DNA from 3 places in the Pseudarthrobacter sp. HLT1-7 genome. Region 2 is predicted to be linked to each of the others. Evidence: riboswitches for the same ligand, from Rfam matches in the RefSeq annotation. Region 2 holds a riboswitch; each other region holds the start of a gene.
The links. A riboswitch is a leader RNA that binds a small molecule or an ion and turns the genes downstream of it on or off. The one in region 2 is predicted to bind S-adenosylmethionine.

Region 1 (7,798 bases), on a different contig from region 2:
GGGCATTCCGCAGACCCACGCCGTCTGGCGCGCGGCGGTCCGCGCCGCTGACGCAGCACGTGCGCTCCAGGGAGCAGCCAGCGGCCTAGAAATACATCGGCGGGGCGTCCAGTACCGTTTCATCGACGCGCCGGGCTTCCCACTGGCTGAACGGCTTGTCCAGCTCATACTTGCCCAACCCGGTGCGGTGCAGGGTCCGGACCGCTGCGTTCTCCGGGTTGTTGAGGGACTCGAAGTACTCAACGGACCAGTGGAACCAGCGCATGCAGAACAACCGCATGGTCAACCCGTGCGTCACGAACAGCGCGTTCGGGGCATAGCTCGGCTTGGACCAGTGCCGGTACAGGGTTTCCATGAACGAGGAGATCCTGTCGTACACATCGGAGCCGGATTCTCCCTCCCGGAAGCGATAGAAGAAATGTCCGTAGGCGTTGCGGAGCTCCTTCTGGTCCTCGATCTCGCCGGCGATCTGAAAGTTCGCCCAGTCCTGCTCCCGAAGCCGCGGCTCCTCGATGACCCGCTCGATCAGCGGACCGAGGTTGAGCGCCTCGAGGGTCTGATAGGCCCGGAGATAGGGGGAAACGTAGACGCAGACCGGACGCCCGTCCAGCAGCCGCCGGACCTGCTCACCGGCGGCGCGGGCCTGCTCGAGGCCCAGCTCGGTCAGCGGAATCCGGTAATCGGGCACCCGGTTGTAGATCGAGGTGTCGGCGTTGGCGGCGGACTGGCCATGCCGGATCATGATGATTTTCCCGGGCGCACTCATAAACCCCAAGCATAGGCCGCAAGTACAGGCAAGATAGGAACATGTTGGTTCCCTCCCGCCGTCGGCTGCGGATCGAAGTCTGGATAGTCCTTGGCCTGTCGCTGGGGCAGTCCGCCGTGTACTCGGTGGTGCAGCTGCTGGACAAGATGACCCGGGCGCCGCTGGCTCAGGGCACCTCCACGCTGAACCGTTCGCAAAGCCCCCGCGAGTACTTCGATCTCACCTACCAGCTGCTGGACATCATCTTCGCCCTGGTTCCGGTGGTGCTGGTGATCTATTTCCTCTCCGAGCAGCGCCCCGCGCTCGGGTCCGGAGCCGGCGGGCCCGGCGCCTCGGCCTTCCAGAAGCTGGGCTTCAATTTCGCCCGTCCCGGCAAGGACCTGCTGCAGGGGCTGGGCCTGGCGGCTCTGATCGGCATCCCCTCGCTAGGCCTCTACGCCGCGGGCCGGGCGCTGGGGATCACGACGGCGATCATCCCCAGCGCGCTGGACTCCTACTGGTGGACGGTGCCGGTGCTGATTCTCTCCGCGGTCCGGCACGGGATCGTGGAGGAAGTCATTGTGTTGGGCTACCTGCTGGACAGGCTCCCCAGGTTGGGTTGGAGCATCCCTGTGGCCATTTTCGCCAGCTCCATGCTGCGCGGCAGCTATCACCTGTACCAGGGCTTCGGGCCGTTCATCGGCAACGCGATCATGGGCGTCATCTTCGCCTGGATCTACACCAAAACCCGCCGGGTGATGCCGCTCGTGATCGCGCACGCGCTTCTGAACACCGTGGCGTTCGTGGGCTTCAGCCTCTTCGGCAAGGCCGTGGGCCTGGGCTGAGTGGGCATAAAGCAACGCGGGGTCACTTCGCGCCCATCCAGAGGTTTGGGACGGGCGCCAAGTGACCCCGCGTTGCCCTCGAGAGCCCACGCTCCAGCCGAGGCCCTTAAATAGATATCGGCCGCCATCGATGGGGGGCGTCATTGGCACCCGCCGATAGCGGCCGAAGTTGGGGGGAGTGTCAGATTGTGACGGCTCCGGAGGCCGTCTCGAACGTGACGGAGAGGATGCCGGGTGTCCCGCGGGGGGCGAGCCAGTTCACGGCCACGTCCTCCAGCGGCTTTTCCACCGGAACACCGAGCCACTCGGTCACGCGCTCGGCAGAGCCCGCGATGGTGAGGGCCGACATCTTGACGTTGCTCTCGTAGGCCTTCGACGGGTGGAGCTCCGGATCTCCCTCCCACTTGAGCATGTATGGGACCTGGGGATCGGCGATGAGACCGAGGATGCCGATCTGCTTCCAGACGAGTTCGCGGCCGTCGGGGAACTTGCGGTTGCCGTTGACGGCGGCGCGGCCGAGCCGTTCCTCAAACGGTGCCAGGTCCTTGACCTCGACGCACCAGCCCATCCACCCGCCACCCGCCTCGGAGCGCGCACGGACGGCCTGGCCGAAAGGGGCCTTGTCGGATGCAGGGTGGTTCAGGACCTCGACAACCTCGAGGTACTTGTGTCCCGCGAGCGGGATAATCATGTTGCGGGTCCCGAATCGGGGGTGTACTCCGCCCTTCACGGCTTCGACGCCGAGGGCAGACGCAATTCGTTCGGTGGTGGCAGCCAAGCCATCTTGTTCACAGGCGTAAGAGACGTGATCCATGCGCATGCCCTCATCTTGGCACTTTGTGATCCGGCTCTCTGCTTAGGGTCCCCTAACCGAAATGGCGTGTCGCGTGATGCGGCCTGTCGACGCGGACTTCCGCCGTCATCACTCTCCCGGAAGGCGCCCCATCCGGCGCACAGCTTCATCTTCGTCACAAAGCTAGCCACGCCCGGTGAACGTTTCCTAGACTGAGCCCAGGTCATGAGTGCCAGCAGATAGCCCCGGCTTGCTGGCCGGCAACCCTCGTTTCGCGGTGGGGTGCCCCGGGTGAAGACCTGGCCGTCCGGCGCCCGCCGGAGGGCAAGCGCGGCGCCTGCGCCGCTCGGGGCCGATGAGCCCCGGGGCGGACAGTGCCCGGTCCTTTGAGGAGCATCCCAATGTCCAAAGCCTGGTCCTTCGAAACCCGCCAGATCCACGCCGGCCAGGAGCCGGACAGCGCCACCGGCGCGCGGGCGCTGCCCATCTACCAGACGACGTCGTTCGTGTTTCCCAGCGCCGAAAGCGCCGCGAACCGCTTCGCCCTCGCCGAGCTCGCCCCGATCTACACCCGGATCGGCAACCCCACCCAGGACGCCGTGGAGCAGAGGGTGGCGAGCCTGGAAGGCGGCCTCGCGGCGCTGCTCCTGAGCTCCGGCCAGGCCGCCGAGACCCTGGCGATCCTCAACGTGGCCGAGGCAGGCGACCATGTTGTGGCAAGCCCCAGCCTCTACGGCGGCACCTACAACCTGCTGGCGCACACACTGAAGAAGTTCGGCATCTCCGTGACCTTTGTGGAGGACCCGGACAACCTGCAGCAGTGGCGCGATGCCGTCCGGCCCAACACCAAGCTGTTCTTCGGCGAAGTGGTCTCCAACCCCCGCCAGGACGTGCTGGACATCGAGGGCATTTCGACGGCCGCCCACGACGCCGGTGTGCCGCTGATCGTGGACAACACCCTGTCAACCCCCTACCTGATCCGCCCGATCGAGTGGGGCGCCGACATTGTGGTCCACTCCGCCACCAAGTACCTCGGCGGCCACGGCACCGCGATCGCCGGCGTGATCGTGGACTCCGGCAACTTCGACTTCGGCAAGGATCCGGAACGGTTCCCCGGCTTCAACACCCCCGATCCCAGCTACAACGGCCTCGTGTACGCCCGGGACCTCGACAAGGACGGCGCCCTCGGCGCCAACCTTTCCTACATCCTCAAGGCCCGCGTCCAGCTCCTGCGCGACCTCGGCTCGGCGGTGTCGCCGTTCAACGCCTTCCTCATCGCGCAGGGCATCGAGACCCTGAGCCTGCGCGTCGAGCGGCACGTCGCCAACGCCACCACGGTGGCCGGATGGCTTGAGGCACGGCACGACGTCGAATCCGTCGCCTACGCGGGGCTGCCGTCCAGCCCCTGGTACGAGCGCGGCCGCAAGTACGGGCCCAAGGGCACCGGCGCCGTCGTTGCGTTCAACATCGCCGGGGGAGCGGAGGCCGGAAAGCGCTTCGTCGATGCCCTCGAACTGCACTCCCATGTGGCGAACATCGGCGACGTGCGCTCGCTGGTGATCCACCCGGCGTCGACCACCCACAGCCAGCTGACGCCGGAACAGCAGGCGATAGCCGGCGTGACCCCGGGTCTGGTGCGGCTGTCCGTGGGCCTGGAACACATCGATGACATCCTCGAGGACCTCGACGCCGGATTCCGCGCGGCCAAGAGCGCCTGAGCACCGCCGCTCCCGGCGTGCCGCCGCTGGAAATTCGGGCGCTTGAGCTTAGGGGCGCTTGAAATTCGGAGCGCGCGACGCCGGAAGTCATACGGTCGTCACAATCTTCGCCACAACGGCGCCTCCTTTCGTAAACTCAATGAAGGTCATGAGTGCCAGTGACAGCCCCGGCTTGCTGGCCGGCAACCCTCCTTTCGCGGCGGGGTGCCCCGGGTGAAGACCTGGCCCGCCGGTCAGCTGACGGCGGGCAAGCGCGACGTTAGGTCCTCACATGAGCATTGCCGTCACCCGCAAGGGTGTACCCGGGAACAAGACCCCCCATAACCCAGCTGCCTCGCCGGAAACGGAAAGGCCGGAAACCAGAAGCCCGGAACCCGCGCGTCCGGAAACAGCCCGTTCCGAAGGAGTCCCGGACGGGACCGTGCAATACCTCCGGATCGGGGACCTCGAGCTCGAATCCGGCTCGACGCTGCCGGACGTCACCCTCGCCTACGAGACGTGGGGGACCCTCACCCCGGACGGCTCCAACGCGGTGCTGATCGAACATGCACTGACCGGGGACACCCACGTCACCCGCGGCGCCGGCGAGGAACCGGGCTGGTGGGAGCAGCTCGCCGGCCCCGGCGCCCCGGTGGACACGGACACGTACTTTGCTGTCTCCGTCAACATCCTCGGCGGCTGCTACGGCTCCACCGGACCGTCCTCGCCTGCGCCGGACGGCAAACCCTGGGGCTCACGCTTCCCGCTGGTCACGCTGCGGGACACCACCGCGGCCGAGGCCAGGCTGGCCGACGCCCTCGGCATCCGCTGCTGGCACGCCGTCCTGGGCGGCTCCCTCGGCGGCGCACGCGCCCTTGAGTGGGCCGTCAGCTACCCGGAGCGGGTCCGGCGCTGCGCCGTGATTTCCATCGGCGCCAGCAGTACCGCCGAGCAGATTGCCTTCGCCCAGGCCCAGACTCTCGCCATCCGACAGGACCCCAACTTCAGGGGCGGGGACTACTACGGCGGTCCGGAACCGGAAGCTGGCCTGGCCTTGGCGCGCCGGATCGCGCACATCACCTACCGCTCCGCCGCGGAACTGGACGGCCGCTTCGGCCGGAACGCCCAGGCGTCCGAGACCCCGCTGGAAGCCGGTTCCCTGGCTGGCCGCGGACGCTACCAGGTGGAGAGTTACCTCGACCACCAGGGCAACAAACTGGTCCGCCGCTTCGACGCAAACAGCTACATCGCCATCACCGAGGCGCTGATGAGCCACGACGTCAGCCGCGGCCGCGGGGCACTCGAGGAGGCGCTGGCTCCGGCCACGGCGGACTTCCTGATCGCGGCTGTCGACTCGGACCGGCTGTACTTCCCGTCCCAGTCCCGGGCCCTCGCCGACGCATTGCCGGGCGAGGTTGCGGTGCACACCATCGAGGCGCCGATCGGCCATGACGGCTTCCTCACCGAGATCGGCCAGCTCAGCGGCCAGCTCCGGCAGAACTTCTTCGGCTAGTGTGCATTTTCGTTTGTACGTCGGGGGTTCAGGCAGCGCCAGGACGTTTTAGCGCCGGGGGACATGCCCATTCTTTGCCCCCGGGACTGGGCACAATGACTCTATGCCCACCTGCCGGCCCGGGCGCGGGGCATGACCAGCCCAGCGGGCAGCTCCCGTCCGGCGGGCATTTTCGTTGACCTGGCCGGACGTAGGTGGCCGTTGGCGCCGCTCCTTCCCGGTTACCTGCCGCCACTGCTCCTGTCGGCCCGGGGAAGGCCCGGATTCCCGCGGGCTTGTGGCGCCGGGCGCCGAAGTAACTGGGCAGGAACGTCGCGGCCTGTCGCGTTGGGCTGGTCCGGTCAGGCGTTGGGCTGGTCCGGCGGCGTGGAATCTGGCGTCGCCGCGGGAGGACATGCCCATTCTTCGCACCCGGGACCGAGCACAATGACACTATGTCCACCCGCGCACCCCGGCGCGGGGCATGTCCCAGCGCTGTGCCCTCCCAGCCCCCGTTACCCCCGGGCCAAGACCCCCGACGAACTAACGAAAATGTCCACTAGCCGCTCTTCGGCTCTTGTACTGCCGGACCGGCTGCGGTCCGGGCGCGGTGGCCGGGCTCAGGGACATGCCCCGCGCAGGGGCCAGCGGGCGGACATAGCGTCATTATGCCCAGTCCCGGGTGCGAAGATTGGGCATGTCCCCCCGTTACCGGCACAAAATGGTCCAGGTCCGGCCCGGAACTTCCTCTGCTGCAGATACGCCGGTAGGCTCACGGCGCATGACAACGATCGATGAACAGGGCCGTACGGAACCTCCCGTCGCGGCAGGCGAGGCCGCTACGCTGCTGGGATTCCTTGACTACCAGCGAGCCACCCTCGAGTGGAAGTGCGCCGGCCTGGATGCCGCCGGCCTTGACGCGAAGACCGCCGCCTCGACCATGACCCTGGGCGGCCTGCTGAAGCACATGGCCTACGTCGAGGACAGCTGGTTCGCCTACTCCCTGTTCGGGCAGGACCGGCAGCCCCCGTGGAACACAGTGGACTGGACAGCGCACCCCGCCTGGGAGTTTGACTCAGCCGCCCTGGACTCAGGCGAAGCCCTCCGCGCACTCTGGCAGGGCGCCGTCGTACGCTCACGCTCCCTCGTGGCAGAGACCCTGGCCGGCGGCGGGCTGGACTCGCTGGCCCTGCGCACCTGGCCCGACGGCGGGGCGCCCAGCCTGCGCTGGATCGTCTGCCACATGATCGAGGAGTACGCGCGGCACAACGGCCATGCCGATCTCCTGCGCGAATCCGTGGACGGAAGTACCGGAGAATGAGGCACCTGTGTGCATTTTTGCAGATGGGCCCTGCACTAATGGCCGTTGAGGCCGCGGGCATGAGCGTCCATACTCGTTGAGAATGATGCCCGTGTCACACGTCACAGGTATTCTCTGTCCAGTGGTCCATAGGGTGTCGACGGAGACACCGAAGGAGTCGACATGACTACGCAAAATGCCGCCGCGAGGCGACCGGAAGAGCCCGACGTCAAGACGTCCGGCCTGAAGAAGGTTGTGACGGCCTCCATGGCCGGCACGGTCGTGGAATGGTATGAGTTCTTCCTCTACGCCTCCGCCGCCACCCTGGTCTTCGGCAAGCTGTTCTTCCCGAACTCCGGCACTGAGCTCGATGGCATCATTGCAGCCTTCGTGACCTATGCGGTTGGTTTCGTTGCCCGCCCCATCGGCGGCATCGTCTTCGGGCACTTCGGTGACAAGTTCGGCCGCAAGCAGCTGCTCCAGCTGAGCATCATCCTCGTCGGTGTCGCCACCTTCGCGATGGGCTGCCTGCCCACCTTCCAGCAGATCGGCTACTGGGCTCCGGCACTGCTGGTCTTCCTGCGGTTTGTCCAGGGCTTCGCCGTCGGCGGCGAATGGGGCGGCGCCGTCCTCCTCGTTGCCGAGCACAGCCCCAGCAAATCCCGCGGATTCTGGTCCAGCTGGCCGCAGTCGGCGGTTCCGATGGGCAACCTGCTCGCCACCGGTGTGCTTTTCACCCTCTCCTCCACGCTGTCCCCGGCTGACTTCCTCAGCTGGGGCTGGCGCGTGGCGTTCTGGCTCTCCGCCGTGATCGTGGTAGTCGGCTACTACATCCGCACCAAGGTCCAGGACGCCCCGATCTTCCTCGAGGCACGCAAAGAAGTTGTTGTGGAGAACAAGGGATACGGCGTCGCCGAGGTCTTCCG
Region 2 (7,798 bases):
CCCGGACCGGATTCCCCAGCTTGGCGGCCATCCGCTCGATGAAGGTGTCCGAGACGGCGTGTTCTAACAGCTCGGCTTCGTCGTGGACCTCGTCCCAGCGGTAACCGAGCTCCCGGACGAGGAAGGTCTCGATCAGACGGTGCCGCCGGACCATGGACAGGGCCAGTGTGACGCCGTCGGGCGTGAGGGTGATGGCGCTGTAGGGCTGGTGGTCCACCAGGCCCTGGTCCTTGAGCTTGCGGACCATCTCGGAGACCGAGGAGTTGGCGACACCCAGGCGCTGCGCGAGCTGCGTCGAGCTGATGGGTTTGTCCTGCCACTCCGTGAAGGTGTAGATGACTTTGACGTAGTCCTCAATCGAGGAGGAGGGTGCACCGGTCTTCACGGACCCAACCCTACCGTCAGCCGGCGCCGGTGAGCGTGAGCCACAGCAGGACGACGTTCAGCGCCACCACCAGCACCACGCTGACGATGCCGGCGATCCGCAGCGGCATGCCGTCCGCGAAGCGGCCCATCAGCACCTTGTCGCTGGTCAGTACCACCAGCGGGATCAGGACGAAGGGAATGCCGAAGCTCAGCACCACCTGGCTGAGGATCAGACCCCAGGTGGGGTCGAAGCCGACGGACAGCAGCACAACCGCCGGGATCAGCGTGACCACGCGCCGGACCATCAGCGGGATGCGGATCTTGAGCAGTCCCTGCATGATGGTTCCGCCCGCGTAGCAGCCCACAGAGGTGGAGGCCAGGCCGGAGGCGAGCAGGCCGACGGCGAAAACGACGCCGATAATCGGGCCCAGATTGGCCGTAATCGCCGCGTGGGCCCCCTCGATGGTGTCGGTACCGGCCACGCCGCCAAGGGTTGACGCCGCCAGCAGCAGCATGCCGATGTTCACCACCCCGGCGATGGCAAGGGCCACCACGACGTCGAGACGGGTGGCCTTGACAAGCCGGGTGATCGCGGGCAACGGAACGTGCAGATGCGGGTTGGGGCGGTGCCGGTCCCGGGACAGGGCCGAGTGGACGTAGATGGCGTGCGGCATCACGGTGGCGCCGAGCATGCTGGCGGCCAGCAGGACGGTGTCCGGGCCCTGGAAGCCCGGGATCAGCCCGGCCGCGACGCCGGCCGGATCCGGCGGGCTGATGAAGAGCCCGGCCAGGAAGCCGATGCTGATGATGCCGAGGAGGAAGATGATGACGAATTCGAAGGGCCGCTGCCGGTTTTTCGCCTGCACCGCCAGCAGGAGCATGGATACCGCGCCGACGATCACGGCCCCGAGCGGGAGCGGCAGTCCGAAGAGCAGGTACAGGGCGATGGACCCGCCGACGACCTCGGCCAGGTCGGTGGCCGCGGCCACGATTTCGGCCTGGACCCAGAAGGCGCGGCGCCAGACGGGCCTGAGGCGTTCGCCGAGGATTTCCGGCAGGCTCTTGCCGGTGACGATACCGAGCTTCGCGGACTGGTACTGGACCAGCACGGCCATGACGTTGGCGGCCACCAGGACCCAGACCAGGAGGTAGCCGTACTGGGCACCGGCGGTGAGGTTTGCCGCGACGTTGCCGGGATCCACGTAGGCAATCGAGGCCACGAACGCCGGGCCCAGCAGGCCAAGCAGGGCCCGGCGGGCGCCTGGTTTCCGCCCGGGACGCACCTTCGGCGCCGATGGTTGGTGTCCGGTTACTTCCAGCACGGCGGGCCCCTCTGGATCGGTTGGTCAGCTGGTCCGCCGTGAGAATGGTCGGTTTGCCAGCCATGACGCCCGGTGTGGGCTGGCGGTGCGGCCCACGCCATTGTTTGTAGATACCTGCAACAAGTTGTTAGGCCTACCGAAACGATAATCCTCTGCGCGGGTAACGCGCAATCCGGCCGGAAAGAGCGCAGCGGTTACGAGACGACGTCGTCAGGCCCGGAATGCGCGCCACGTCTGGGCCAGGTAGGGGAGCCGCAGCAGCTCTCCGGGCCCGTGGCCCAGCTGCCCGTGCAGGTACCAGTCGAGATTGACCAGCACCTTGGTCCGGGTCGGCTCCGAGGCCTTCAGATAGTAACTGCGGGACTTAGCCAGCGCCAGGATGTCCGCGGTTGTGACCGGGTCCTCCCAGCGGGTCAGGTGGCTCTCCAGACCGGTGAATTCCGGACCCAGCGGCGGCGTGAAATGCGGTTTGTGGACATCCCCGGCGTGCATGATCCGGGAGAGCCGGTGGACCCACGGGACCGAGGTGTCCAGCTGGTTCCAGATCAGGCCCAGGACGCCGTGCGGGCGCAGGATCCTGGCGAGCTCCTTGCTGGCCGGGAGCGGATCGCACCAGTGCCAGGCCTGGGCGACAGTGACCAGATCGAAGGCTTCGCCCGGCAATCCTGTGTGTTCGGCGGTGCCGGTGACGGCGGAGACGGCCGGGAGCATCCGGCGCAGCTGGTCCAGCATGCCGGCGGACGGATCCACTGCCACGGTGTGCAGCCCGCGTGCGACCAGCAGGGCGGTGAACTTTCCGGTGCCGGCGCCGATATCCGCAGCGTCCTGCGCCCCGGCCGGGATCAGCCAGTCGGCCGACTCTGCGGGATAGCCGGGGCGGACCCGCTGGTAGTGTTCGCCGCCGTCCTGGAAGCTCTGCCCGAGCTCCTGGCGGCGCTCGCGGTCCAGTTTGGGGCCGCCGCGTGTCACGTGCGATCTCCTTCGGCCAGATCCGGATGGTACCTTTCGAATTTACCGCACGCTGCGGAGGAGCGTTTCCAGCCCAGACCGCTAGCTCGGGCCGCTAGTGGTCATTTTCCCCGGGTCGTCGGGGTCAGGCTGGACCGGGTCCTTCACCTGCCGGGGGACATGCCCATTCTTCGCACCCGGGACTGGGCAAAATGGCACTATGTCCGCCCGCTGGCCCCGGGGCGGGGCATGTCCCTGAGCCCGGCCATCCCACACTCCCGGATCCGGACCCCCGACGAACTAACCAAAATGTCCGCTAACCCAGGCCGCAGGGTGCCGCCCCGGCGGTGCCGGGCGTGTTGGGCGCCCACTGCGGGTAGCTGCGGGAGTCGTTGGCCGGCACCCAGCGGCCGGCATCCACCACATAGTCCCAGCCCAGTCCGTTCTGCCGCAGTTCCTCCAGCCCTGCCAGCAGCCGCTGGGCATCCTCCAGCCGGGAGCCGACGCCGAAGCTGGCCCGCAGCGAGCCTGAGGGCAGCCCGAGCCGGCGGAGCAGCGGATGCGCGCAGAAGCGGCCGTCACGCAGGCCGATGCCGTGCTCCGCGGACAGGTACGCGGCCACCAGGCCGGCGTCGTAGCCCGCCACGGAGAAGTTGACGACGCCGATGCTGCCGCTTCCCGGCCCGCCGCCGTCAGGCCCGCCGTCGTCAAGGCCGGAGTCGGAGAAGATCCGGTGGACGGTGACGCCGTCGATCCGCTGGAGCCCCTCGACCAGGAACGACCGGATGGTGTTCTCGTGGGCCTGCCACTGCTCCGGATCCAGGGCAGCGATCACCTGGGTGGCCCGGGCAAGGGTTGCGGCGCCCAGAACATTGGGGGAGCCGCCCTCGTGGCGGGCCGGCCCGGTGGTCCAGCTGACCGTATCGAGCCGGGCGTCCTGCACCGCTCCGCCGCCGGCCAGGTGCGGGGTGCCGGCGTCCAGCCAGTCCGGCCGGCCCACCAGGACGCCGGCGCCGAACGGCGCGTAGAGCTTGTGGCCGGAGAAGGCGAGGTAGTCGACGTCGTCCGCGGCGATGTCGATCCTGCGGTGCGGGGCCAGCTGGGCGGCGTCGACCACGATCCGGGCGCCGAACTCGTGGGCCAGCGCTGCCAACGCGCGGATCGGCAGGATTTCCCCGGTGACGTTGGAGGCACCCGTCACGGCGAGCAGGCTGACACCGCCGTGGGACAGTTCCCCGCGGAGCCGCTCCAGTGTGGCGGCCACGGTGGGGGCGGCCACAACGCTGCGGTGCGGGACGGCCTGCCACGGCAGCAGGTTGGCGTGGTGTTCGATGTCGAGGAAGAGCACCTCGCCGGTGTGTACGCCGCCGGCGACCGGCAGGCAACCGGCGAGCAGGTTCAGCGAGTCGGTGGTGTTCCGGGTGAAGATCACGGAGTCTTCCGGGCGTCCGCCCACGAACTCGCGGACGATCGTCCGGGCGTTCTCGTACACTGACGTGCTGATCTGGGAGGCGTAGCCGGCACCGCGGTGGACGCTAGCGTAGTAAGGCAGGATCTCGTTCAGGTAGGCCGAAACGACGGACAGCGCGGGGGCGGAGGCGCCGTAGTCCAGATTGGCGTAGCGGACGTGGCCGCCCTGGATCAGCGGCGCCTGGATCTCGGCGCCGGTGACCGCCGAGAGCGGCTGGCGGGCGACGGCGAACGCGTCGTCCGGGCGCCCGGCGTCGGCACCGGCGGCTGCACCGGGGTGGATTCCGGGGTGGATTCCGGGGGCAAATCCGGAGCTGGCAGGAAAAGTGGCAGTCGTCATGGGACCTCGCTCGAAAAGGGACCCCATGTGCCGGGGATCCGCGCTTGCCGGGTCCGTTCCGGACCGGCCAGGTCGTCACCCGGGGCACCCCGCCGCGAAGGGAGGGTTGCCGGCCAGCAAACCGGGGTTTAGCGCTGGCACTCGTGACCTGCTTCGAGCCTAGGACATCCGCGTCGGCGGCGGAAAGGGAGGGCATCAATGTGAAGAGCATTGTTACGCGCCAGGGCCCGCCGACGCTACGAAGCCGCCGTGTCCGGTTCTGTCGCTTCACAGCGCGGCTGATTTAGCCAGGCCAGCCTCCCGCTGCCGGGCGGGCGGGGACTGGTGGGCTGAACGCTGATGCCGAACAGGGCATCCAGCGCCGCCGTGTAGTCGTCCCGGCGGCCGGCCGCCGCCAGTTCCCTGGCGCGGACCGTCGGGATATGGAGCAAACGCCGGACAACGCGCCGCAGGGCAAAGTTCACCTCGTCAGCCGGGGCGCCGCAGCCATGTTGCTTCCGGACCCGCTCCATCTCGGCTTCGAGAACCTCCTGGATGTGCCGGCGCAGCGCCACGACAGCGGTGTCGACGGCGCGGATTTCCTCGTGCTCCTCGAAATGACGCGCGGCCTGCCGAACCAGCGCCCGGGCGAGGTGAAGTGCCTCAATGTCTGCCGAAGGGGCGGCGAGCTGCACGGACGCCAGAGTGATCAGTTCAACGCCTGACAGATCGGCCACCTGTGGATCGAAGTCGTGGCTGGGGGCGAGATCAATCACAGTGACGGCACGTCCCGCATCCTCCCGCCAGTCCGCCAGAGTGGCAGCACTGATGCGTGCCCCAGCCCCGCTGCAGCCAACGATGACGTCTGCCCGGGCAATGGCCGGGGGTAACTCCCGGGCCGTCAGCGCCTTGCCTCCCCGGGCCGCGACAAATTCATCCGAGCGGCCCGACTGCGAGAAAACGGAAATCGTTGTACACCCCCTGGATCTGAGGATCTCTGCAACGCATGAGGCATAGGCTCCAGTGCCGAATAGGACCACCGAGGTGTTGGCGAGGGCCCGTTGCCCGGATCCGGCGGCGATGTCAAGCGCCACAGACGCAATGGACCTGCCGGCGCTGCTTAGCGCGGTCCGGGCACCAACGTTCTTCGCCGTGCGGGAGGCTCCCTGGAATAGTCGGACCAAACGTCCGCTGGCGGTACCGGCAACTTGTGCTTCGGTAAGGGACCGGCGGACCTGGCCGGCAACTTCGCGTTCGCCCACAACAGAGGAATCCAGGCCGGCGGCGACGGCAAAGAGATGCTCGGCCGCAGTGGATCCTTGGTGGTCTTCGAACAGCGCCGTGAGCTGTTGGACGGCCAGTCCGGTGCAGCGGCCGACAGAACCGAGGGCAGCGGAGCGGGCGGCCGCCACCTCGGTGCCGGAGAAAACTTCGCAGTAGATTTCAAACCGATTGCACGTCGACAGAACCACCGATCCGGTCACGGCGGAACTGCTGGCCAGGAGGTGAGCGGCCAGGTCCGATGAACCGGCGTGCAGCCGGGCGGCCACCTCAATGTCGAGATCCCGGTACTTCGCTGCTAGCACCAGCAGGATCGGTCCGGCCGCGTCGTCCCGGGGACCGGAATCCATGGTTTCAAAAGATGCCGGCATGGCTGCAATCCTCCCGGTAGGTGTCCAGACCACCTCGCTCCGGCCGCGGAGCCCGCCGCCGCAGCCAGAGTCCTACAGGTACCTATGGGAATCCTTGGGTCGCCGGACCGCCAGGGAAGCGCAGCAGCCGGCGCCGTTATAGCAGGTCGTCTAGTCCCGGGTTGAGGCGCCTGAGCACCTCGGAGTGCAGGATCGAGTTGGTGGCCAGGGCGTTGCCGCCGAACGGGCCATCTTCCCCCTCGAGGGAGGTGAAGCGGCCGCCCGCCTCGGTGACAATGGGGACCAGCGCGGCCATGTCGTAGAGGTTCAGCTCGGGCTCGCACGCGATGTCGACAGCGCCTTCCGCCACGAGGCAGTAGGACCAGAAGTCGCCGTAGGCGCGGGTGCGCCAGACCTCCTCGGTGAGGCCGAGGAATTCATCCAGGTTTCCCCGCTGCTTCCAGCCGCCCAGGCTCGAGTAGGACAGTGAGGCATCCGAGAGCTCAGAGACGTTGGAGACCTTCAGTCGGGTCGCGGCGGCCAGCGAGCGGCCCATGTACGCACCAGCGCCCTTGGCGGCCCACCAGCGCTTGCCCAGCGCCGGGGCGCTGACGACGCCGACAACCGGCTCGCCCTCGTCCACGAGAGCGATCAGGGTAGCCCAGACGGGGACGCCGCGGACGAAGTTCTTGGTCCCGTCGATCGGGTCGATGATCCAGCGCCGCGAGCCGTGGCCGGAGCTGCCAAACTCCTCGCCCAGCACAGCGTCGCGGGGTCGGGAGCGGGAGAGCTGGCCGCGGATGGCTTCCTCGACGGACTTATCGGCATCGGTGACCGGCGTCAGGTCCGGCTTCGTCTCGATCCGAAGGTCGAGCGCCTTGAAGCGGCTCATGGTCTGGGAATCTACGGAATCTGCCAGTACATGGGCAAGGCGCAGGTCATCGTTGTAGCTCGAAGCGGGTTGACTCATGGTTCCAAGCTACCGCCAAAGCGGCCGGCCGGCCGGGAGGCTGCGTCGCTGCGCCACGGGAAGCGGGACAGCCGGGCGCAACCGACACGTCAGGAGACGGTGCCCAGTTCCTTGACGTCCTGCGCTTCCATCCGCGGGTCGGTGCCCAGCAGCCGGCGCAGCGAGGTCAGCCGGGCGGGGCCTGACGGGCCGGCATGTCCCCCCGCTACCCAGGCGTCGACACCGCAGTTGACGGCGCTGGTGTTGTGCTTGCAGCCCCGCTCGCAGCGGTCGGTGCCGGGTTCCAGATCCGGGAAGGAACGCAGGATCCGGTCCGGGTCCACATGGGCCAGGCCGAAGGAACGGATGCCGGGGGTGTCGATGATCCAGCTGCCGGACGGTGCATCGTTGACCTTGAGGGCCAGCGCCGAGGAGGAGGTGTGCCGGCCGCGCCCGGTCACGGCGTTGACGCCGCCGGTGGCGCGCTCGGCCCCGGTCAGGGCGTTGACCATGGTGGATTTGCCGACGCCGGAATGGCCCAGCATCACCGTGACCTTCCCGTCGAGGTAGTCGCGCAACTGTGAGACGGCGTCCTTGTCGAGCCGCGCCGAGAGCCCGTCGTCCGAGCGGGCGTCGATTCCGGAGGCGGCAGAATCCGCCGTCTTGGAAATGATCACCGGGAACGCGAGGTGCTGATAGTTGGACAGCAGCCCGGCGGGATCCTTGACGTCGGCCTTGGTGACGAGCAGCAGGGGAGAAATGCCGGCGTCGTAGGCGGCCACGAGGGCACGGT
Region 3 (7,798 bases), on a different contig from region 2:
GTCCGAGCTCAGGATGTAGAACTCCGCGTTGACGAAGCTCTTGGCCTCCCGGACCGCCGCCGCCATCGCCTTGATCGAGTCAGTGTAGCCGGGCAGCAGCTCCACGCTGTTCCCGTCCACCATGGGCAGCGAGCCCAGGGTCTTATTCAGTTCCGCGGCGGACGCCACCCATTCCGGACCGCTGTACCGGCTTTCGAGATCCGCCAGCTCGGACGTGCCGGCGCGGACCCGCCGGTTCACGGCATCCTGCTGCGCTCTGCGCTTCCGCGACAGCCGGAAGTTACCGAACAGCAGGAACAGCACCACGCCCACGGCAGGGACGAAGAAGATGATCAGCAGCCACGCCATCGCGGTGGTGGGCCGGCGGTTTCCGGGGATGATGCCGAGCGCCAGCACGCGGATGGCGAGGTCGATCAGGGTCAGGATGAGAATGGCCCAGGATGGGAGTGTTTCCGCCAGCGAAAATAGCCACAGCACAGGCGAACCCCTCCAATCCAGGACCCGCGGAACAGTTCCGAATCGGGCAACCTGCAAATCTTATCCCGTGGCCGGCCGCACTAAGCTGAAGCCATGACTTCTCCTGCCTCCGGTCCCGGCCCCCTCACGGTTCTGGTGTTTTTGGATCCCGCGTTCGAAAACGGCCGTCTTGCCGATGCCTCAAAACCCCAGCTGATGGTCACTGACCAGGGTGCCACGCGCGGTGACGGGGTCTTCGAATCCCTCCTTGCGGTCGGCGGGAAGCCCCGCAAGCTTCAGGCCCATCTGGACCGCCTTGCCGGATCCGCAAGGCTGCTGGAGCTGGATATTCCTGCCCAGGAGGCCTGGCGCCGGGCGATCGAGACCGCGATCATCGAGTACCGGGGCCCGCGCACCTCCGCCGAACCGGGCACGGACGGGGGCACTGACGAGCTGGCCGTGAAGCTCCTCGTGACCCGCGGCGTGGAGGGCACCAACACACCGAACTGCTGGGTCCAGGCTTCGGCTCCCGGTGCCGCCGGGCGCCGCCAGCGAGAGACCGGAATTGACGTCATCCTGCTGGACCGCGGCTACGACAGCGAGGCCGGCGAGCGCGCCCCCTGGCTGCTGATGGGCGCCAAGACGCTCTCCTATGCCGTCAACATGGCCGCGCTGCGCTATGCGCACGCCCAAGGTGCGGACGACGTCATCTTCGTCTCCGCGGACGGCCGGGTCCTGGAGGGCCCGACGTCCACGGTGCTGCTCGCCCACCTGGAATCCTCCGACGACGGCGCCGGCGGTGTCCGCACCGTCCGGCGCCTCATCACGCCGCAGCTGGACAGCGGGATCCTGCCCGGCACCTCGCAGGGCGCCCTCTTCAAAGCCGCCAAGGCCGCCGGCTGGGAGCTGGGCTACGGGCCGCTGGAGCCGAACGATCTGTACGACGCCGACGCCGTCTGGCTGATCTCAAGCATCCGGCTGCTGGCCCCGGTCAACCACATCGACGGCAGGGAAATCGGCACCCCGGAATTGCGCAGGCAGCTCACGGCCGAGCTCAACGCGCTCTACGCCACCATCGAATGACCACGATTTAGAGCAACGCGGGGTCACATAGCGCCCATCCGGCGGCCCGGGATGGGCCGTAGGTGACCCCGCGTTGCCCCATGCTTTCGGTTCCGGATTGTCCGGCCTGCGGCCCCGCGCCCGGAGCCGCTCCGCCGCCCTGCCAGGACGCTGAGCTCCTTCACCAGAGCGGCCAGCAGCGCGAGACCGCGGTATACGGCATAGACCGGGAGAAGCGGGAACACCCACACCTGGCGCAGCTTCCCCCACGAGCCGTTGATCACCAGCTCCAGCGCCGCGACTCCCAGCGTCGCGGAAACCGCCACGCCGCCCAGCACCGTCCAGGCATCTGCTCCGAGCCGGCCATAGCCCAGCGACACCAGACAGGCCAAAGTGAGCAGGCCCGCGAGCTGGAGCACGGGCACAAAGACGGTGACCAACAGCGCCGCCATGAGGCTGTCACCGAGGGCGCGCCGCCGCAGGTCCCCTATCGCGGACTTGTGGATCCACAGGGACTGCAGAAGCGACCGTTCGCGGCGGACCTGGTGGCTCCAGAGCGCGCCCATATTCGACGGCCCCGCCTTCTGGATCAGGGCGCGCGGTGCAAATACAACCCGGTACCCGGCCTGGCGCACCCGCCAGCCCAGCTCAAGGTCACCCTCCGCCGTGTCTTCGCGGAATGGTCCCACCTCGGCAATGACGGTGTGGCGCACAGCTGTCATTCCCCCGGACATGGTGGGGAGGCCGCCGGTCACCGACTGTGCGCGCCAGGTGGTGCCGCTGCCCAGCCGGCGGATGAGGTCCAGGACCCGGGCCGGACCCGACGTCGGCTCCGTTGTCCCCTCGCTGCCGCGGACCGCCCCGGTGCGCTGGTCCTCGAAGCCTTGAAGCATCCGGTCGATGGTGCGCGGGGTCACGGCCGCGTCCGCGGCCAGGAACATGAGGATCTCCCCCGTGGCGTAACGGATGCCCAGGTTCAGGGCGCTACCCGTGCCGGCATGGGCCTGCGCCGTGACGACGATCCGTCCGTCCTGCGCGGCGAACCCCGCCATCAGCTCGGCGGTGTTGTCGGTGGAGCCGTCGTCCACGAGGATCAGCTCGTACCGCTCATACCTGCTCGCCTGGACGGACCGGACGCAGTTCGCAATCACTGCCGCCTCGCTGTGCGCCGGAACAATGATGGACACCGTGGGCCACCGGGCCCAGAGGCCGGGCGGGCCGCTGCGCCGTCGGCGGGTGGCCCGGACCTCGAACCAGGCCGCAAGTGCCAGGGTAAGGACTCGTGCCAGCCCGAGGGCCAGGACCGGCAGCCCGAGGGCCATCAGCCAGGTGTGCTCCGCCGCCACGGCCGGCTCAGCCCAGCGTTTTTGCGTAGACAGCCGGGCACCGCCGGAAGGACGCAGGGTTGAACGACGGGAGGAGGAAAGTAGCCAGAACCGCGTCGAGCAGCTCGGGCGCGGACGCGCTGCTGGCCCCAAAATGTGCACTCACGCCAAGCACCACCGGGGCCGCATCGGCACGGCACCGGATATCGACGTCCACGGGCCCGGTCAGGCCGAGCACGCGGACGGCAGCCAGGGCCAGCCTGCCGATCCCGGCGGCTTCGCCTGCCGCCACCCGCCGGCCGGAATCCCCGCTTCCGAAGTCTGTGCTTCCGGAGTCTGTACTTCCGGAGTCCCCGCCTCCGGAGCCCGGGCTGCGCGGCCCGGTCTGCTCGACGACGACGGCGATTGGCGCCATGACGTTGTGCACGGGTGTGCCGAAGACCATGGCGAGGTACGACGTTCCCGGTATGAACTCCTGGACGATCTGGCCGTCCGGCAAAAGTCCCCAGTCCACCGCGCCGGCTTCGGCCAAAACTTGAACACCGTGACCGGCCTGGGCCGACCTCGGCTTCAGGACGACGGGACCGCCCAGTGCCGCCAGGGACGCCGGAGCGGCGGCGAAGTCGCTGGCCACGCCGAACCGGGGAACGGGGATCCCGGCCGCGTGCAGCGTCCAGGCTGTGAAGAGCCGGTCGTTGGCGAGGGCGACCGGGCCAGGGTCGGCGACGATGAGCCGGATGCCCTCGGCGAACCCGGCGCGGGCTGCGGCCAGGTGCGGAAGTTCCTCGCTGAGCGTGGGAATGACCACATTGAGGGATCGTGCGTCGATGAGCCGGCGGAGCGCAGGGACCCAGTCCGGATCACCAGGCGGCGGGATACGGACGGTCTCGGCGCCGTCGGGGCCCTGAACGTCGCGGTTGTCGGCGCCGAGAACGGGAATTCCCCGGGCCGACAACTGCGCAGCGACGGCGCGGCCGGCTGCGCTGCCTACTCCGGTGACCAATATGCGTGGACCCATGGTTCCCCCTCCACTGCGTCCCGCCGCTGCCGGTTCTTCGGCAGCGGCGGTTCACAGGCATCTGAGACCTTGCCGGCCATGCGGCCGGACCTGTCCTCCCAGTAGACCGGCCACCGGCCGGGAGCACACGAGTGGCCACTACTTGCAACGCCCGCCCCGGCACCACTGCCGTCCGGCGCAGCTACCTGCTTCTCGAGGGACCACCATGAGGTCACGGACCGGTCCGGTTACTAAACATGACGACGACGGCGGTGCGGGCCGGCGTCGTAAGTGTTACGTTTTTGGGGAGTAATGAGACCCGGCGCCAAGCCCTGACTGGCCGGTCGGCAACCCTCCCTTTCGCGGCGGGGTGCCTCAGGTGAATACTCGGCATATCGACCATTCGAGCTGCAAGCGTGAAAGAAGGAGATCCGTCGTGACTGACGCGTCCGCCCCCGCCGTGCCAAGCACAGCACCCGCCCCGTCCCCCGCGGCAACTGCCGCGACTGCCGCAACCGCCGCAACCGAAGAGGAAAAGCTGGCCTACCGCCTGTTCACCGGCCCAGACGACCGCGCTTTCTGCGAGCGCGTCTCCGCTGCCCTGGCCGAGGGCTATGTGTTGCACGGAAGCCCCTCCGCTACCGTCAACGGCAGCAGCGTCATTGTTGTCCAGGCTGTGGTGCTGCCGGCAGCAATCGCCAGCGCGGACGCCGCCGTCGCCAGCGCTGTCGAGGATCTGGACAGCGACGGTTTCGGCTACGAAGAGACCATCGAGGGCCACGCGTGAGGTACGCCGGGGACCTCAGCCCGCAGGAAGCCTGGGCCAGGCTTGAGGCGGGCGCGCTCCTGGTGGACGTCCGCACCGAGGATGAATGGGCCCACATCGGCGTCCCGGACACCGCATCCGCGAACGGCACCCGGAACGCCCCGCTGTTCATCCAGTGGAACCTGGCCGGCGGTATCCCCAACAGACAGTTCGTGGACCAGCTGAAACAGCAGGCACCCGAAGGTCACGGCATCGAACTGATATTTCTCTGCCGTTCCGGCGTGCGCTCCATCGCCGCCGCGGAGGCCGCCACCGAGGCCGGTTTCACCTCGTACAACGTCCTCGAAGGTTTCGAGGGCGAACCGGACCGGCACGGCGGACGGACAGTCAACGGCTGGAAGAACCGGGGCCTGCCCACCATCCGCGGAAAGCACTAGGTGACCTTCAATCCCGACGCCGCCGGCTGGGGTCCCGGCACGCAGGCCGTCCGCGGCGGACTCGACCGCACCGGCTTCCAGGAAACCACCGAGCCGATCTTCCTTAACTCCGGTTTCGTCTACGAATCAGCCGCCGCAGCGGAACGCGCCTTCACCGGCGAGGACGAGCGCTTCGTCTACTCCCGCTACGGCAACCCCTCTGTGGCGACCTTCCAGGAACGGCTCCGGCTGCTCGAAGGCACCGAGGCGTGCTTTGCGACGGCGTCCGGGATGTCCGCGGTGTTCACCGCTCTCGGCGCGCTGCTGGCGGCGGGCGACCGTGTGGTGGCCGCCCGCTCACTTTTCGGCTCCTGCTTCGTGATCCTCAACGAGATCCTGCCGCGCTGGGGCGTGGAGACGGTCTTCGTGGACGGCCCGGACCTGGCACAATGGCAGGCCGCGCTGGCCGAGCCGACGACGGCGGTCTTCTTCGAGTCGCCGTCGAACCCGATGCAGGAAATCGTGGACATCGCCGCCGTGAGCGAACTGGCACACGCAGCCGGCGCCACGGTCGTCGTCGACAATGTCTTTGCCACTCCCCTGCTGCAGCGCTGCGGGGAGCTCGGCGCGGACGTGATCGTCTACTCCGGCACCAAACACATAGACGGCCAGGGCCGGGTGCTCGGCGGCGCCATCCTGGGTACCAGGGAATTCATCGGGGGCCCGGTCAAGCAGCTCATGCGCCACACCGGCCCGGCGCTCTCCGCGTTCAACGCCTGGGTGCTGACCAAGGGTCTGGAAACCATGGCCCTGCGGGTGAACCACTCCGCGGCGTCGGCCCTGCGGCTGGCCGAATGGCTCGAGGGACAGCCCGCGGTGAGCTGGGTGAAGTACCCGCTGCTGAAATCGCACCCGCAGTACGGGCTGGCCGCGAAGCAGATGAAGGCCGGCGGCACGGTGCTCACGCTTGAGCTCTCGCCGTCGCCGGGCCGCACCGCCAAGGACGCCGCGTTCGCCCTGCTGGACGGGCTGCGCATCATCGATATCTCCAACAACCTGGGCGACGCGAAGTCCCTCATCACCCACCCCGCCACAACAACACACCGTGCCATGGGCCCGGATGGCCGTGCGGCGATCGGGCTTAGCGACGGCGTCGTGCGGCTCTCCGTGGGACTGGAAGACAGCGATGACCTGATCAGCGACCTCGGCCAGGCGCTCAAGAAGGTCTAGCGGGCATTCTCGTTAGTTCGTCGGGGGTCCGGGCGCGGTGGCCGGACTCTGGGACATGCCCCGCGCCGGAGCCAGCAGATGGACATAGTGCCATTGTGCCCGGTCCCGGGTGCGAACAATGGGCATGTCCCGCTGGACTGGACACCGACCCGAAGGGACATGCCCCGCGCCGGAGCCAGCGGATGGACAAAGTGCCATTATGACCAGTCCCGGGTGCGAACAATGGGCATGTCCCGCTGCGCTGTTCGGCCCGGCGATGTCAGGCCCGGCGCACCCGGCCCAGGGCCGGGGCCTGTTCCGCGGGATCCCCGGTCCCGGCCCCCTCGCCGGTCAGCTGCACGGCCCGGGCCACGACGGCGGCGAGTCCACCGTGCGCGAACGGCCGGCGCTGCAGCTGGGAACCGGTCCCTTCACTGAGGATCCGCGCGATGCCCGCCCGGACCTGCTCGAGCTCGCCCTGCTCCGCCAGCACGGGGGCCAGATAGTCCACGAGGGCCTGGACGACGTCCGGCGCCGGGGCGGGGGTGAAGGTGCCGAAGTCCAGCAGCTGCCCGCGCAGCCCGCAATTGCTGGCCTGCCAGGCCGCCATCCGCAGCAGCAGCGTCGGCACCGGGGCGGGTTCGACGCCGTCGGCCCATTCCCGGGCGGCCGATTCCACCAGCGCGCGCACCAGCACGGCGAGCAGCGCCGCGTCCCTGGCCCGGAGGCACACATCCGCGACCCGGACCTCCACGGTGGGATGGTGCCGGCAGAGCCTCGCGTCGAAGTAGATCATCCCCTCGTCCAGCAGCACGCCGCTGTCCACGAGCCTGGTCACTAACCGCCGGTAGACCGGCAGGCTGCCGAAGATCATGGTAGGCCCCGAGCCCGGCCAGCGGTTCCACGCCTGCGTGCGGTAGCTTTCAAAGCCTGTCTCCGCGCCGTTCCAGTAGGGCGAGTTCGCGCTGAGGGCTATCAGCACGGCCAGCTTGTCGCGGATCCGGTCCATCACCGCCACGCCCTCCTCCGGCGACTCCACGAGGGTATGGACGTGGAAGCCGCAGGTCAGCTGGTTCCGGACGATCACCCCGAAACGCTCCTGCATGGCGATGTAGCGCGGTTTGGGCGTGGTGTGGGTCGCGGATCGCCGGGGCGAGGTGGCCAGGGCCGCGACGCGGGCGCCGTGTTCCCGGGCGGCCTGGTCTGCCAGGGCGCGGCCCTGCAGGACCTGCCGCAAGAGTGCGGCGTAGTCCAGGCACGGCTGCGTCCGGGTTTCAATCTGTTCAAGTTTGAGCTCGAAGCTGAAGCCGGCGTCCTCATGGACCGGAGTCCTGGGCACACCGGCGGCCACCTCCCGGCCGGTGTCCGGCCCTGGCGGGACCAGCGTGGGCAGCATAACGTCGGCCAGGGCAAGGGGCATCCCCGTTCCCGGGTCGACGATCAGCAGTTCTTCCTCCACACCGAAGGTGCGCATGCATCTATTGTGCGTCAGGACCGGCCCAAGCGCGCTACCCCAACGCGGGGTCACTCCGCGCCCATGCCGGGCCGCCGGACGGGCGCGATGTGA

Region 1: another riboswitch for S-adenosylmethionine. It lies ahead of metX (homoserine O-acetyltransferase MetX); the one in region 2 lies ahead of AC50X6_RS04350 (aminotransferase class V-fold PLP-dependent enzyme).
Region 3: another riboswitch for S-adenosylmethionine. It lies ahead of AC50X6_RS12605 (DUF1737 domain-containing protein); the one in region 2 lies ahead of AC50X6_RS04350 (aminotransferase class V-fold PLP-dependent enzyme).

What each region holds. Positions count from the first base shown of each region.
Region 1 is NZ_JBWZCH010000010.1:63,734-71,531, forward strand. It holds partial or broken gene AC50X6_RS11365 (imidazolonepropionase) at 1-43, shown strand, start outside; gene AC50X6_RS11370 (histidine phosphatase family protein) at 86-766, opposite strand; gene AC50X6_RS11375 (CPBP family intramembrane glutamic endopeptidase) at 808-1,590, shown strand; gene AC50X6_RS11380 (VOC family protein) at 1,772-2,410, opposite strand; SAM riboswitch class IV at 2,605-2,720, shown strand; gene AC50X6_RS11385 (bifunctional o-acetylhomoserine/o-acetylserine sulfhydrylase) at 2,785-4,101, shown strand; SAM riboswitch class IV at 4,246-4,361, shown strand; gene metX (homoserine O-acetyltransferase MetX) at 4,373-5,593, shown strand; gene AC50X6_RS11395 (DinB family protein) at 6,354-6,893, shown strand; gene AC50X6_RS11400 (MFS transporter) at 7,056-7,798, shown strand, end outside.
Region 2 is NZ_JBWZCH010000003.1:143,443-151,240, reverse strand. It holds gene AC50X6_RS04365 (metal-dependent transcriptional regulator) at 1-385, opposite strand, end outside; gene AC50X6_RS04360 (Nramp family divalent metal transporter) at 402-1,688, opposite strand; gene AC50X6_RS04355 (class I SAM-dependent methyltransferase) at 1,899-2,657, opposite strand; gene AC50X6_RS04350 (aminotransferase class V-fold PLP-dependent enzyme) at 2,953-4,446, opposite strand; SAM riboswitch class IV at 4,482-4,595, opposite strand; gene AC50X6_RS04345 (glutamyl-tRNA reductase) at 4,683-6,077, opposite strand; gene hisN (histidinol-phosphatase) at 6,214-7,026, opposite strand; gene rsgA (ribosome small subunit-dependent GTPase A) at 7,116-7,798, opposite strand, start outside.
Region 3 is NZ_JBWZCH010000012.1:69,939-77,736, reverse strand. It holds gene cls (cardiolipin synthase) at 1-477, opposite strand, end outside; gene AC50X6_RS12620 (aminodeoxychorismate lyase) at 571-1,539, shown strand; gene AC50X6_RS12615 (glycosyltransferase family 2 protein) at 1,563-2,864, opposite strand; gene AC50X6_RS12610 (ATP-grasp domain-containing protein) at 2,872-3,861, opposite strand; SAM riboswitch class IV at 4,149-4,263, shown strand; gene AC50X6_RS12605 (DUF1737 domain-containing protein) at 4,379-4,627, shown strand; gene AC50X6_RS12600 (rhodanese-like domain-containing protein) at 4,624-5,043, shown strand; gene AC50X6_RS12595 (O-succinylhomoserine sulfhydrylase) at 5,044-6,252, shown strand; gene AC50X6_RS12590 (glutamate--cysteine ligase 2) at 6,512-7,705, opposite strand.